One region of the Streptomyces citrinus genome, then DNA from elsewhere that is predicted to be linked to it. Evidence: riboswitches for the same ligand, from Rfam matches in the RefSeq annotation. Region 1 holds a riboswitch; each other region holds the start of a gene.

Region 1 (4,571 bases):
ACACGATCCGCCGGTGGACGGGCTTCATCCCGTCCCGGGCGTCGGGCAGGGCGCGCGAGTAGATGACCGAGTACGCGTACTCCAGGTAGGAGCCCTGCATTTCGTCGACCACGTCGATGTCGAGGATCTTCTCCTCGAAGTCGTCGGGCGGCGGGGTCTTCGTGCTGCGGCGGGCCATCGCTGCTGCGGCTCCTTCACCAACATGAACAGGTACATGAACAGATACATGAACGGGAACTGTCGCGGACCATTGTGGACCGCCCCACTGACAACCCTGCCCGCGACCCGTCCGTACGGGCTGCTTCGCGGTCCTCACGAGGGTCCCTTGCTCGCTTACGGCGTAGACCGAGCGGGAACTTCGTCAGGGGTCGGCACGCTTGCATACAGTGGCAGGACTGGCAGCAGCTCTGTGGTTTGCTGCGTGTTTTGCGTTCTCCGCGATCGAAGGGACGTACATGCCCATGGGTCACACGGCCACCGCCGAGGCCGGCTCCGGCGGCCTGACAGCGACCGAGCACCGGCTGGCCAACGGCCTGCGCGTGGTGCTCTCCGAGGACCACCTGACCCCGGTCGCCGCGGTCTGCCTCTGGTACGACGTCGGCTCGCGCCACGAGGTCAAGGGCCGTACGGGCCTGGCTCACCTTTTCGAGCACCTGATGTTCCAGGGCTCGAAGCAGGTGCACGGCAACGGCCACTTCGAACTGGTCCAGGGCGCGGGCGGCTCGCTCAACGGTACGACGAGCTTCGAGCGCACGAACTACTTCGAGACCATGCCCGCCCACCAGCTGGAGCTCGCGCTCTGGCTGGAGGCCGACCGCATGGGCTCGCTGCTCGCGGCGCTCGACGACGAGTCGATGGAGAACCAGCGCGACGTCGTCAAGAACGAGCGCCGGCAGCGGTACGACAACGTGCCCTACGGCACCGCGTTCGAGAAACTGACCGCCCTCATGTACCCCGAGGGCCACCCGTACCACCACACGCCCATCGGCTCCATGGCCGACCTGGACGCGGCCACCCTCGAAGACGCGCGGAACTTCTTCCGCACCTACTACGCGCCCAACAACGCGGTGCTCTCCGTAGTGGGCGACATCGACCCCGAGGAGACGCTCGCCTGGGTCGAGAAGTACTTCGGTTCCATCCCCGGCCACGACGGCAAGGCCGCGCCGCGCGACGGCTCCCTGCCCGACGTCATCGGTGAGGAACTGCGCGAGGTCGTCGAGGAGGACGTGCCCGCGCGCGCCCTGATGGCGGCCTACCGGCTCCCCGAGGACGGCACGCGCGCGGGTGACGCCGCGGACCTCGCCCTGACCGTGCTGGGCGGCGGCGAGTCCTCGCGGCTCTACAACCGCCTCGTCCGCCGCGACCGCACCGCCGTGGCCGCCGGGTTCGGTCTGCTGCGCCTGTCCGGGGCGCCGTCCCTGGGCTGGCTCGACGTGAAGACCTCCGGTGACGTCGAGGTGCCGGTGATCGAGGCAGCCGTCGACGAGGAGCTCGCCCGGTTCGCCGAGGAAGGCCCCACCGCCGAGGAGATGGAGCGCGCCCAGGCCCAGTTGGAGCGCGAGTGGCTCGACCGGCTCGGCACCGTCGCGGGCCGCGCCGACGAACTGTGCCGCTACGCCGTCCTGTTCGGCGACCCGCAGCTCGCCCTCACCGCCGTACAGCGCGTCCTGGACGTGACCGCCGAGGAGGTCCAGGAGATCGCCAAGGCCCGCCTGCGCCCCGACAACCGCGCGGTCCTCGTGTACGAGCCCACGGCACCCGCCGAGACCGAAGACGACAGCGACGAGGAGGCGGGCCGGTGACCGAGCAGCTCGCGACCATGGACTTCCACCCCCAGCCGCAGGCCGGCGCCGCCAAGCCGTGGGCCTTCCCGGCCCCGGAGCGCGGTCAGCTCGGCAACGGCCTGACCGTGCTGCGCTGTCACCGCCCCGGCCAGCAGGTCGTCGCCGTCGAGGTCAACCTGGAGGCGCCTCTGGACGCCGAGCCCGCCGGGCTCGACGGCGTCGCCACGATCATGGCGCGTGCCTTCAACGAGGGCACCGACAAGCACTCCGCCGAGGAGTTCGCGGCCGAACTGGAGCGCTGCGGCGCCACGATGGACGCGCACGCCGACCACCCCGGCGTCCGCGTCTCCCTCGAGGTGCCCGTCTCCCGGCTCCCGAAGGCGCTCGCGCTGCTCGCCGACGCCCTGCGCGCGCCCGCCTTCGCCGACAGCGAGATCGAGCGCCTGGTGCGCAACCGCCTGGACGAGATCCCGCACGAGAGCGCCAATCCGGCCCGCCGCGCAGCCAAGGAGCTCTCCCGGCAGCTCTTCCCGGCCACCGCGCGGATGTCGCGCCCGCGTCAGGGCACCGAGGAGACCGTCGCCGCCATCGACGCGGCCGCCGTACGCGCCTTCTACGAGAAGCACGTACGCCCCGCCACGGCCACGGCCGTGGTGGTGGGCGACCTGACGGGCGTCGACGTCGACGCCCTCCTGGGGGACACGCTCGGCGCCTGGACCGGCGACACCACCGAGTCCCGTCCCGTCGCGCCGGTCACCGCCGACGACACCGGACGGGTCGTCATCGTGGACCGCCCGGGCGCCGTGCAGACGCAGCTGCTCATCGGCCGCATCGGACCCGACCGGCACGACCGTGTGTGGGCCGCGCAGATCCTCGGTACGTACTGCCTCGGCGGCACCCTCACGTCGCGTCTGGACCGTGTCCTGCGCGAGGAGAAGGGCTACACCTACGGGGTGCGTTCCTTCGCCCAGGTGCTGCGTTCGGCGCCGGACGGGACGGGCGCCGCGATGCTCGCCATCAGTGGTTCCGTGGACACGCCGAACACCGGGCCGGCGCTCGACGACCTCTGGAAGGTCCTGCGCACGCTGGCCGCGGAGGGCCTCACGGACGCCGAGCGGGACACCGCGGTGCAGAACCTGGTGGGGGTGGCCCCGCTCAAGTTCGAGACCGCCGCGGCCGTCGCCGGCACGCTCGCCGACCAGGTCGAGCAGCACCTGCCGGACGACTACCAGGCCACGCTGTACCGCCAACTGGCCGCCACGGGCACCGTGGAGGCCACCGCGGCGGTCGTGAGCGCCTTCCCGGCCGACCGTCTGGTGACGATCCTGGTGGGAGACGCCGCGCAGATCGAGGAGCCCGTCAAGGCGCTCGGGATCGGCGAGGTGAGCGTCGTCGCCGGCTGACCGGACGCCCCGTACGACACCACGAAGCCCCGCAGGCCCCATAGGCCTGCGGGGCTTCGTGGTGTCGCTCACGTCCACAGTTGTCCATCTCTTGAACAGACTTGGATCGCATATGTCCGAATTGAGGTGGAGGTTGCCTGTCTGCTCTGTGGCATGCACTACAAAAGCCGGGATCCGTTTGTTGATTGAAAGATGTCCCGCTTAGCGTCGGTCCGGCTGCCCGCCAGACACACGTCGCGCCCGCGACACCGGGCAGTCATCGCCGAGTCCCCCAGGCGCGAGCCAGGGGAGCCGGGGACCCACCGCAGTCCCTGGGGTGAATCGGGCGCTCTTCCCGCGAGGGGAGGGGGCCCGTAGGAGACCTTCCTGCTCCGAACCCGTCAGCTAACCCGGTAGGCGAGAGGGAAGGAAAGGAACAGCCCCTTCATGGCGTTCACCCGTGCCACCGGGAAGCACCGTCGTCCGAGTCGCCTCACGCGTACCACCGCGCACGTCGCGGGCGTCGCGGCGCTCACCACGACGGGTGTCATCGGAGGCCTCGCCGCCCCGGCTCTCGCCGCCGACACCGCGGCCGCCGAGCAGAACGGTCTGACCCAGGCCATCGCCATCGGCGACTCCCTGGCCGACCAGATCGACGCCCAGGCCTCCGCCCAGAAGAAGGCCGCCGCCGAAGCCGCCGCCGAGAAGAAGGCGGCCGAAGAGGCGAAGAGGAAGGCCGAGGCCGAGAAGCGCGCCGCCGAGGCGAAGGCCAAGAAGGAGCGCGAGGCCAAGGAGCGCGCCGCCCGTGAGGCCGAGCGCAAGCGCCTCAACACCTACGTGGCGCCCATCTCCAACTCGTACGTCTCCACCGCCTACAAGGCGAGCAGCGGCCTGTGGTCCTCCGGCAGCCACACCGGTATCGACTTCCACGCCGCGAGCGGCACCGCGGTCCACGCCGTCGGCTCCGGCACCGTCGTCGAGGCCGGCTGGGGTGGTGCGTACGGCAACAACATCGTGATCAAGATGAACGACGGTACGTACACCCAGTACGGTCACCTGTCGTCCATCGGTGTCTCCGTGGGCCAGTCGGTCACCCCCGGCACCCAGATAGGCCTCTCCGGTGCCACGGGCAACGTCACGGGCCCGCACCTTCACTTCGAGGCCCGTACGACCGCCGAGTACGGCTCGGACATCGACCCGGTCGCGTACCTGCGCTCGCACGGCGTCAGCGTCTGACCCGTTCGACGGACCTCACGAAAGCCCCGGCTCATCGAGCCGGGGCTTTCGCGCGTGCAGACCACTCCTGTCCAAAAAATATCCATGGATTCAGGGCTGCCGTCGGAAATTCAGGGACGGTGGAATAGAGTCATTGGACAAGCGCGCTGATCGAGTGTCAATCGCGCTT
Region 2 (4,571 bases), 1.4 Mb from region 1:
AGGAGCTGGTTGTACTTGGCGACGCGCTCGGAGCGGGCCGGGGCGCCGGTCTTGATCTGGCCGCAGTTCGTGGCGACGGCGAGGTCCGCGATCGTCACGTCCTCGGTCTCGCCGGAGCGGTGCGACATCATGCACTTGAAGCCGTTGCGCTGGGCCAGCTCGACGGCGTCCAGGGTCTCGGTCAGCGAACCGATCTGGTTGACCTTGACGAGCAGGGCGTTGGCCGAGTTCTCCTCGATGCCGCGGGCCAGGCGCTCCGGGTTGGTGACGAACAGGTCGTCGCCGACGAGCTGGACCTTGTCGCCCAGCTTCTCGGTGATGACGTGCCAGCCGGCCCAGTCGTCCTCGTACAGCGGGTCCTCGATGGAGACGAGCGGGTACGCGGAGACGAGCTCCTCGTAGTACTCCGTCATCTCGGCGGCGGAGCGCTCCTTGCCCTCGAACTGGTACTTGCCGTCCTTGTAGAACTCGGAGGCGGCGACGTCCAGCGCGAGCGCGATCTGCTGGCCGGGGATGTAGCCGGCCTCCTTGATCGCTTCGAGGATGAGGTCGAGCGCGGCGCGGTTCGACTCCAGGTTCGGGGCGAAGCCGCCCTCGTCGCCGAGGCCGGTGGACAGGCCCTTGGTCTTCAGCACCTTCTTGAGGGTGTGGTAGACCTCGGTGCCCCAGCGCAGGGCCTCGGAGAAGGACTCCGCGCCGATCGGGGCGATCATGAACTCCTGGATGTCGACGTTGGAGTCGGCGTGCGACCCACCGTTCAGGATGTTCATCATCGGGACGGGCAGCAGGTGCGCGTTCGGGCCACCGAGGTAGCGGAACAGCGGCAGGTCCGAGGCCTCGGACGCGGCGTGCGCGACGGCGAGGGAGACGCCGAGGATGGCGTTGGCGCCCAGCGAGCCCTTGTTGTCCGTGGCGTCCAGGTCGAACATCGCCTGGTCGATCAGGCGCTGCTCGGTGGCGTCGTAGCCGACGAGCTCCGGGCCGATCTGCTCGATGACGGCGAGGACGGCCTTCTCGACACCCTTGCCCTGGTAACGGTTGGGGTCACCGTCACGGAGTTCGATGGCCTCGAAGGCACCGGTGGAGGCACCGGACGGAACAGCAGCACGACCCGTGCTGCCGTCGTCGAGGCCGACCTCGACCTCGACCGTGGGGTTGCCTCGGGAGTCCAGGATTTCCCGGGCTACGACGACGTCGATGGACGGCACGAGCATCTCCTTCTGGGATGTGACGCAGGCTATGCGGGGCCGCGATGCACGGCCTCGACTCCTTGAGCCTAACCGGCTCCGGAGCATCGGCCAGCCGACCGACCGACTCTTGGACAACGCCGTGAGCGAAATGTTCCTGAACGGAACAAAAACAGTGACCCCCGTCCCGGAATGCGGGACGGGGGTCACCGATGCGAGCGGCCCGTGGGGACGGGGGCGGGGATCTCGGCGTCCGCCGATGCCGAGTGCCCCTCTACCGGTGCGCACCCATATATAGAGACACCGGCCCGGAGAGGTGCCGGCCTCTACGGGTGCTGGAGGTGCGCACCCGGTGCGGCCTACTTCAGGTGGAGCTGCTGACCCGGGTAGATCAGGTCCGCGTCCTTGACGATGTCCTTGTTCAGCTTGAACACCTTCTGCCAGGTCGTGCCGTGCGCCTCGGCGATCTTGCCGAGGGTGTCGCCGGACTTGACCTTGTACTCGCCGTCGCCCTTCTCGACCGTCTTGCCGGTGGGCGTGGTGACGGTCTCGCGCTTCTCGGAGCGGGTCGTCGTGGACGAGTCCGAACGCTCCTGCTGCTTCGGCTGGGCCTGCTGCGGCTGGGTGCTCTGCTGCGGGGCCTCGGCGGCGGGAGCGGAGGTGTTCGCGGACGCGCCGGACAGGTTCACGCCACAGCTCGGCCAGGCGCCCTTGCCCTGCGAGGCGAGGACCTTCTCGGCGACGGCTATCTGCTGCGCCTTGGAAGCCTGGTTGGCGGTGGACGCGTAGGCGGTGCCGCCGTACGCGGCCCACGTGGAGGAAGAGAACTGGAGGCCACCGTAGTAGCCGTTGCCGGTGTTGATCGCCCAGTTGCCACCGGACTCGCACTGGGCGACCTGGTCCCACTCGGAGGTGGTCGCGGCGGAGGCGGACGTGGCGCCCATCAGCGGAACGGCGACGGCGGCACCGGCGACACCGGCGAGCGTGGCGACACGGACGGCCTTGGACGGGCGGCGGTGCTTGCCCTTGCTGGAAAGCAGCATGGAGAGATCCCCTCACCGACGCCTACGAGGTGAGCTGTCGGGTTCGGGCCAGTGAGTGCCCGGCCGCGCATCCTTGTGCGCGGCTTAACCCCTAGCCGTTCGAAGTCGTCGACCTCGCACGGCGCTTACCTGGGTCCCCCGCTCCTGCCTACGGCGCTGACGCGTCGACTGTTCCCGTACGGACGTTGGCAGGATTCGGCGTGACGTCCATCGGGGCCCGCTGTGGCGAGCGGTCACGACCGTAAGCAGTCGATCCGCCCTATTTCAAAGACGATCAGGCCCTTTGAGACCCATCTCTCACTTGCGCTAAAGCGGACAAACGGCCATCAATGGGCCCCGAACTCCCGCTACTTTTCGACCGATTCGAGCCCAAGATCCAGACTCTGACCAGGAATGATGAGGTCCGGGTCCGAGCCGACCTCCTTCTTGTTCAGGTCGTAGAGCGCGGCCCACCCGCCGTCCACGTCCTGAGCGTCGGCGATGTCCCAGAGGTTGTCGCCGGAGCGGACCGTGTAGGCCCCCTCGCCGCGCTCGTCGCCTCGGGAGGCGTGACGCCCCTCTCCCGTACGGGAGTCGGTGCCGTCGTCGGCGGCGCGGTCGCCGCGGTGACGGCCGGCGGTGGACGCGTCGTCGGAGGCGGTGGCCGACGCGGAGGACTCCGGGTCGGCCGGGTCGGCCGAGGAAGTGGACTCACTCTGGCCAGACTTGTCCGAGTTGTCGTCTTTGGTGTTGTTGCCGTCGCCGCTGTCGGCACCGGCTTCGTCGGCGTCGAGCTTGTTACCGGAGGTATCCCCCGAGGTGTCGGCTGACGGGGTGTCGGAAGAACCGGAGGAACCGGACGTTTCGGCCTCGTCCGTCGCGCCCGCTTCGTCCGACGCGTCGTGATTCTTCTCTCCCGAGGAGGCGGACGAGGCGTCATCCGTGGCGTCGTCCGACGACCCGGCCGATTCGGACGCCTGCGGGGAGGCACTCGCGCCCGGGTCGACATCGGCCGAGTCGTCGCTCTTGGTGAGGCCCGCCGTGATCGAGCAGCTCGGCCAGGCGCTCGGGCCCTTGTCGCCGAGGACCTTCTCGGCGACGGCTATCTGCTGCGACCGGCTGGCCAGGTCGGCGCGCGCGGCGTACTCGAGGCCGCCGTACTGCTCCCACATCTCCTGCGAGAACTGGAGTCCGCCGTAGTAGCCGTTGCCCGCGTCCAGGCTCCACTGGCCGCCGGACTCGCACTCGGCGAGCTTGTTCCAGGTGGCGGTGGTGGAGGCGCTCGCGCTCGTCGCGGCGAGCAGCGGGATCGCGATGGCGCTGCCGGTGACCCCGGCGGCGACGATCAGAGCAGGGGCCTGACGGGGGCGACGGTGACGACCGTTCCCGGAGAGCATGCGTGTGCCTTTCGCGAGACTGATGCTGCTGCTGCACGCGACGGGTGATGCGGAGGTGACGGTTGTGCATGTGTCGCGATGACTGGTGAACGTAGCGGCACTCGAACGCTTGTCACAAGTCGATGCAGCGCAGATCACGTGAAAGTCACAGATTTGACAGTGCGTCAGTTCTGGCGGGGTGTGAACTCCACCGGGAGCGTGCGCAGTCCGCGCATGATGAGGCCCCCACGCCACCGCAAATCGTCCGGATTCGCCGCAAGCCGTAGGTCCGGCAGGGCCGTGAACAGCGTGGCCAGCGCGGCCTTTCCCTCCAGGCGCGCGAGCGGAGCGCCGAGGCAGTAGTGGATGCCGTGCCCGTAGCCGAGGTGCTGGTTGTCGCGCCGGGAGAGGTCGAGGGTGTCGGGCTCGGCGAAGCGCTCCGGGTCGCGGTCGGCCGCGGCGAGCACGACGAGTACCGGATCGCCGGCGGCGATCTCCTGGCCGCCGATGCGCAGCGGCTCGGTGGCGAACCGCCAGGTGGCCAGCTCCACGGGTCCGTCGAAGCGCAGCAGTTCCTCGATGCCGGTGGCGAGCAGCTCCGCGTCGCCCTCGGCGAGCGCCCGGTGCCAGATCTCGCGCTGCTCGGGGTGGGTGAGCAGGGAGTACGTGCCGTTCCCGATGAGGTTGACGGTGGTCTCGAACCCGGCGAAGAGCAGCACGAAGCACATGGCCGCCACCTCGTTCTCGGTGAGGTGCTCGCCGTGGTCGGAGGCGCGGATCAGGTCGGAGATGAGGTCGTCCGCGCCGTCGTCAAGGGCGCCGCGCTTGCGGTGGATCAGGTCCACCAGATAGGCGCGGATCTTCTTCACCGAGCGGGCGACACCGCCCCGCGGGCCGCCGCCGTGACGGATCATCATCCCCGCCCAGTCCCGGAAGTCGTCCTGGTCCTCGCCCGGGACGCCCAGCAGGTCGCAGATGGCGTAGAT
Region 3 (4,571 bases), 1.0 Mb from region 1:
TGCCCGTCAGGAGGGTGTCAAGAGTCGTGCACGAAGCCGCGGCCCGCGCCCGCGTACGGACCTCCCCCGCTGCCGTCCGCCGACAGGAACAACTAGGGTGACCGCGTGGCCAGAGTCCGGTTGAGCGTGGCAGAGCGGCGCGAAGAGCTGCTGCGCGCCGCCATCGAACAGATCGAGGCGCGCGGTGTCGCCGCCGTGCGCATCGCCGACGTGGCATCGGCGCTCGGCGTGAGCAACGCGCTGGTGCTGTACCACTTCTCGACGAAGGAGAAGCTCGTCGCGGCCGCGTTCACCTACGCCGCCGAGGGCGACCTGGCGCATCTGCGCAAGCTGCTCGGGCGTCGCACGTCGGCCCTCAAACGACTGCGGGCGGCGGTGCGCTGGTACGCGCCGACCGGGCAGGCCAAGGGCTGGCGGCTGTGGATCGAGGGCTGGGCCGCGTCCCTGCGCGAGCCCGCGCTGCGCGAGGTCGCCCGCGACCTCGACAAGCGGTGGAAGGCGGCGCTCGCGGACGTCATCGCGGAAGGCGTCGCCGCGGGCGAGTTCAGCTGCCCCGACCCGTCGGCGACGGCGCTGCGCCTGACAGCCCTGCTCGACGGACTCGCCGTGCAGATGACGGCGTACGACGGCGCGGTGTCGCGGGCCCGCACGCAGGAGTGGGCGGACGAGGCGCTGGCGCGTGAACTGGGCCTGGAACGGGCGGAGTTGACGGCGGCGGGCCGGTAGCCCGCCACCTCCACCACACGCTCGGACGCGCCTCCCCGCGCACGCTCAGGCACACCTCCCGCGTTACCCCAAGACTCACGGCCACTCGCACAGCGCCGCGACACTCGCCTCGTCACTCACCGCAGCCCGTACACCGCCGCGATGCCCGCCCCATCACTCACCGCGGCTCACAGCCCCCGTGAGGCTCACCCCATGCCTCACCGCAGCTCGTACACCGCCGTGAGGCTCACCTCGTCCTCGATCTCGCCCGGCGCCACCGGAACCTTCTCCGCCTCGTCGAAGGCGACCGCCGAGACCGCGACCGGGCGCGGCCGACCGCTCGCGCTCTCTTCGAGCGACACCAGCCGACCGAGCTTGCGCCCGGTCAGCGCGGCGTACTGCACGGCCTTCGCGTGGGCGTCGGCGTGGGCGGCCGCGCGGGCCTCGGCGCGCAGGGCGCCGGGGTCGGCGACGTCGAAGGCGACCGCGTCGACCCGGACCGCGTCGCCCGCCGCGTCCGCCATCGCCTGGATGACGGCGCCGGTGCGCGCCAGGTCGCGGACCTTCACGGAGAACGTCTGGGAGGCCTGGTACCCGGTCAGTTTCGGGGTCGCGTCGGGCTCGGGCCCGTTCGCGTACACGGCGGTCAGCGTGAGGCTCTCGGTACGTACGTCCCGGTCGGCGACACCGGCCTCGCGCACGGCGCCGAGCAGCGCGTTCGCGGCGCGGCTCTGAGCGGCCAGCACCTCCTGCGTGGTGGTGCCGGAGACCTCGACGCCCGCCGTGACGGTCGCCATGTCGGGTGCGGCAGTGGCCCGGCCCTCGCCGGTGACGGTCAGAGTGGTGGGCTTGGGGGCCGGCGCGGTAACGGCGGCCGGGGCCTGCTGGGCCGCGACCGCGGGGACCGCGGGCAGCCCGACGGCGAGCAGGGCGGCGGCGAGCGCGGCGCAGTGGCGGGTGCTTACAGGCATGGGACGGGGTCCTTCCCGGTCGGGCCCGGCCGGACGGCGGGCAGCCGACATCCCAGCACCCGCGCCGGCCCGCCCGGCCACGCCACTCCGCCCGGTCACCTCACCGGCTCAGCGGGGCCGTCCGTGGGTGGCGGTCAGGACGCCGACTCCAGGTGCGCCTTGATCGCGTGCGGGTCGATGAACCCCTTGGCCTGCACCCGGTCACCGGAGGACTCGCCGCGCAAACGTCGCCCGATCCACGGCACGAGGAACTCCCTGGCCCAGTGGATGTCGTCGCGCCGCACCTCGAACGTGCCGCGGGGCGGCAGCAGCGGCCAGGGCTGCTCCGGGTCGGCCGGGACCTCGACGCCGAGCGCCTGCGCGGCGCGCAGGGCGACCCGGGTGTGCCCCTCGGCCGAGAGGTGGAGCCGGTCCTCGTCCCAGGCCCTGCGGTCATGCAGGGACTTCAGGGACCACAGGTCGAGCATCGCGCAGCCGTGCCGGTCGGCGATGGCCCTGACGTGCATGTTGTACGTGGCGATCTTGCCGCGCAGATGCTTGAGCACGGCCACGTCGCGGGTGTCGAAGCCGGTGGCGACCATGACGGTCCCCGCGGCCTCGGAGAGCCGGACGACGGCCTTCTCGAAGCGTTCGGCCACGTCATCCGGGTCGGTGCCGGGACGGATGATGTCGTTGCCGCCGGCGACGAGGGTCACCAGGTCCGGGGCGAGCTCGACGGCCCGCGGGAGCTGGTCCTCGACGATCTGGTCGATGAGTTTGCCGCGCACGGCGAGGTTCGCGTACTGGAAGGTGTCCTCGGGGACGCGGTCGTCCAGGAGGACGGCGAGCCGATCCGCCCACCCGACGAAGCTCCCGTCGGGCCCGGGGTCCCCGACGCCTTCGGTGAAGCTGTCCCCCACCGCCGCGTAGGACCGAATCGTGCCGCCGCTGAGTGATCTCGATTCGTTTGCCACGACCACACATCTTTCACCCTGGGATGTGACCTACGCGACCGTAGCCAGGGGTTGACGGGTGGTGAGATAGCCCACTCGGCCCACCGGGAATATCCCGGTGGGCCGAGTGGATCGCGCGCGTCAGACGTTCACACCGTGCTCGCGGAGGTAGGCGAGCGGGTCGAGGTCGGAGCCGTAGTTCGGGGACGTACGGATCTCGAAGTGCAGGTGCGGACCGGTGACGTTGCCGGTCGCCCCGGAGAGTCCGATCTGCCGGCCCGCGGTGACGGCCTGCCCGGCCGAGACGCCGACCGAGGACATGTGGGCGTACTGCGAGTAGCGGCCGTCGGCGTGCTTGATGACGACCTCGTTGCCGTAGCTGCCGTCCCAGCCCGCCGAGACGACGGTACCGGCGGCGATCGCCTTGATGGAGGTGCCCGTGGCGACCGTGAAGTCGGTGCCGGTGTGGTAGCCGCTGGACCACATGGAGCCGGTCTGGTGGTACGGCGTGCCGGTGGAGGCGTCGACGGGCTTCACGTAGGCGGCCGTGGTGGTGGCGCTCGCCTGCGTCGCGGTGGTGGCGGCCTTGGCCGCGCCGTCGAGGGTGAGCTTCGTGCCGGGCTTGATGAGCGCGGCGTCGGAGCCGATGGCGGCCTTGTTGGCCTGGTAGAGCTGCTGCCAGCCGCCGTCGACGTCCTGCGCCGCGGCGATCTTCGAGAGCGTGTCCCCGGCCTTGACCGTGTACGTCTTCGCCTCGGCCGTGGCGGCGTGCGCGCCGGTGGCGCCGATCAGCGGCAGGGCGAGCGCGGCACCTCCGGCGGAGGCGACAGCGGCGGCGCGGGTGACGCGGTGGGACTTCGGGCGGCGGTGCTTTCCCTGTGCGGGCATGCCGATTTTCCTCTCCGTCGCCTGCGAGGTGAGCTGTCGGGTTCGGACGGGAGATGTCCGGCCGCACCCGGGTCACGGACGCGACTTCACCCCGAGCCGCATGGGGAATTCCCTGGGCGGCGTACTGCCTGTGGGTCCCCCGCTCCTGCCGTCACGGGTCGTCGTTCGGAATCCGGGGCGGCGGCAGGACTAGGCGTTCCGACCGGATTGAGTGGTGACCGTAAGGCAGGGAGAAAGGCGGCGACAAGCGCCGAATTCACTTCCGCGGGCCCTTTCTTGATCGCCTGAGAGATTCCTGTGTCACCCTCCGCGACCTTTTCACTTTGCCAACGCCTTACCCGTAGCAATTTCTCTGCGGCCCCCCTCGGGAATCCACCACGGAACGTCACGGCTATGAGCCTGCTCACGCGCACCCCCACAACACCCGCCCTACGGGGGACAGTTACCACGTAAAGCCCTCAAAACGGACAGACGGTTGCCTGGGGAACCATGTCGTATCGTCAGGAGCGCGATCCACCGGCGAGCAACGTCGGTGCACCGACCGGGAGGAGCCCCCGTGACGCAGCACGCCCCGTCCACCGAGCCCGAGCTGACCGGAGTACGCAACTTCCGGGACGTCGGCGGCCTCCCGACCGTGGACGGCCGGCGCGTGCGCCAGGGCGTGCTCTACCGCAGCGGACATCTCGCCCACGCCACCGCCGAGGACGCGGCGTTCCTCGCGGGGCTCGGCCTGCACACGGTCTTCGACTTCCGCAACGCGGCGGACCAGCGCCTCGAGGGCGCCGACGTCGAGCTGCCCGGTGTGCGCAATGTGAACCTGCCGCTGTCCGACCCCGCCGACGGCGCCGAGTTCTGGCAGATGGTCCGCGACGGCGACATAGAACAGCTGCGCACCCTGCTCGACGAGGGCCGCGCCGCGAACCGCATGATCACGTCGTACCGCTCGATCATCACGCAGCGCACCGGCGAGCACAGCCGAGTCCTGCACGCGATGGCCGAGGACAGCGTCCCGGCGCTGATGCACTGCGCCGCGGGCAAGGACCGCGCGGGCCTGTCGATCGCGGTGACGCTGCTC

The links. Region 1 has a riboswitch for cyclic di-AMP ahead of V2W30_RS29940 (M23 family metallopeptidase). Riboswitches for the same ligand answer to the same signal wherever they lie in the genome.
Region 2: it holds a riboswitch for cyclic di-AMP, as region 1 does, so the genes downstream of both, V2W30_RS23420 (transglycosylase family protein) here and V2W30_RS29940 (M23 family metallopeptidase) in region 1, are expected to answer to the same signal.
Region 3: it holds a riboswitch for cyclic di-AMP, as region 1 does, so the genes downstream of both, V2W30_RS34280 (LysM peptidoglycan-binding domain-containing M23 family metallopeptidase) here and V2W30_RS29940 (M23 family metallopeptidase) in region 1, are expected to answer to the same signal.

Annotation. Positions count from the first base shown of each region.
Region 1 is NZ_CP146022.1:6,430,222-6,434,792, forward strand. Features, by position in the region: gene V2W30_RS29925 (DNA topoisomerase IV subunit A) at 1-178, opposite strand, end outside; gene V2W30_RS29930 (pitrilysin family protein) at 462-1,802, shown strand; gene V2W30_RS29935 (pitrilysin family protein) at 1,820-3,187, shown strand; cyclic di-AMP (ydaO/yuaA leader) riboswitch at 3,438-3,601, shown strand; gene V2W30_RS29940 (M23 family metallopeptidase) at 3,614-4,402, shown strand.
Region 2 is NZ_CP146022.1:4,988,347-4,992,917, reverse strand. Features, by position in the region: gene eno (phosphopyruvate hydratase) at 1-1,214, opposite strand, end outside; gene V2W30_RS23420 (transglycosylase family protein) at 1,547-2,230, opposite strand; cyclic di-AMP (ydaO/yuaA leader) riboswitch at 2,235-2,396, opposite strand; gene V2W30_RS23415 (transglycosylase family protein) at 2,578-3,606, opposite strand; gene V2W30_RS23410 (cytochrome P450) at 3,771-4,571, opposite strand, start outside.
Region 3 is NZ_CP146022.1:7,449,938-7,454,508, reverse strand. Features, by position in the region: gene V2W30_RS34295 (TetR/AcrR family transcriptional regulator) at 127-726, shown strand; gene V2W30_RS34290 (SIMPL domain-containing protein) at 924-1,676, opposite strand; gene V2W30_RS34285 (SGNH/GDSL hydrolase family protein) at 1,811-2,629, opposite strand; gene V2W30_RS34280 (LysM peptidoglycan-binding domain-containing M23 family metallopeptidase) at 2,750-3,496, opposite strand; cyclic di-AMP (ydaO/yuaA leader) riboswitch at 3,500-3,670, opposite strand; gene V2W30_RS34275 (tyrosine-protein phosphatase) at 4,053-4,571, shown strand, end outside.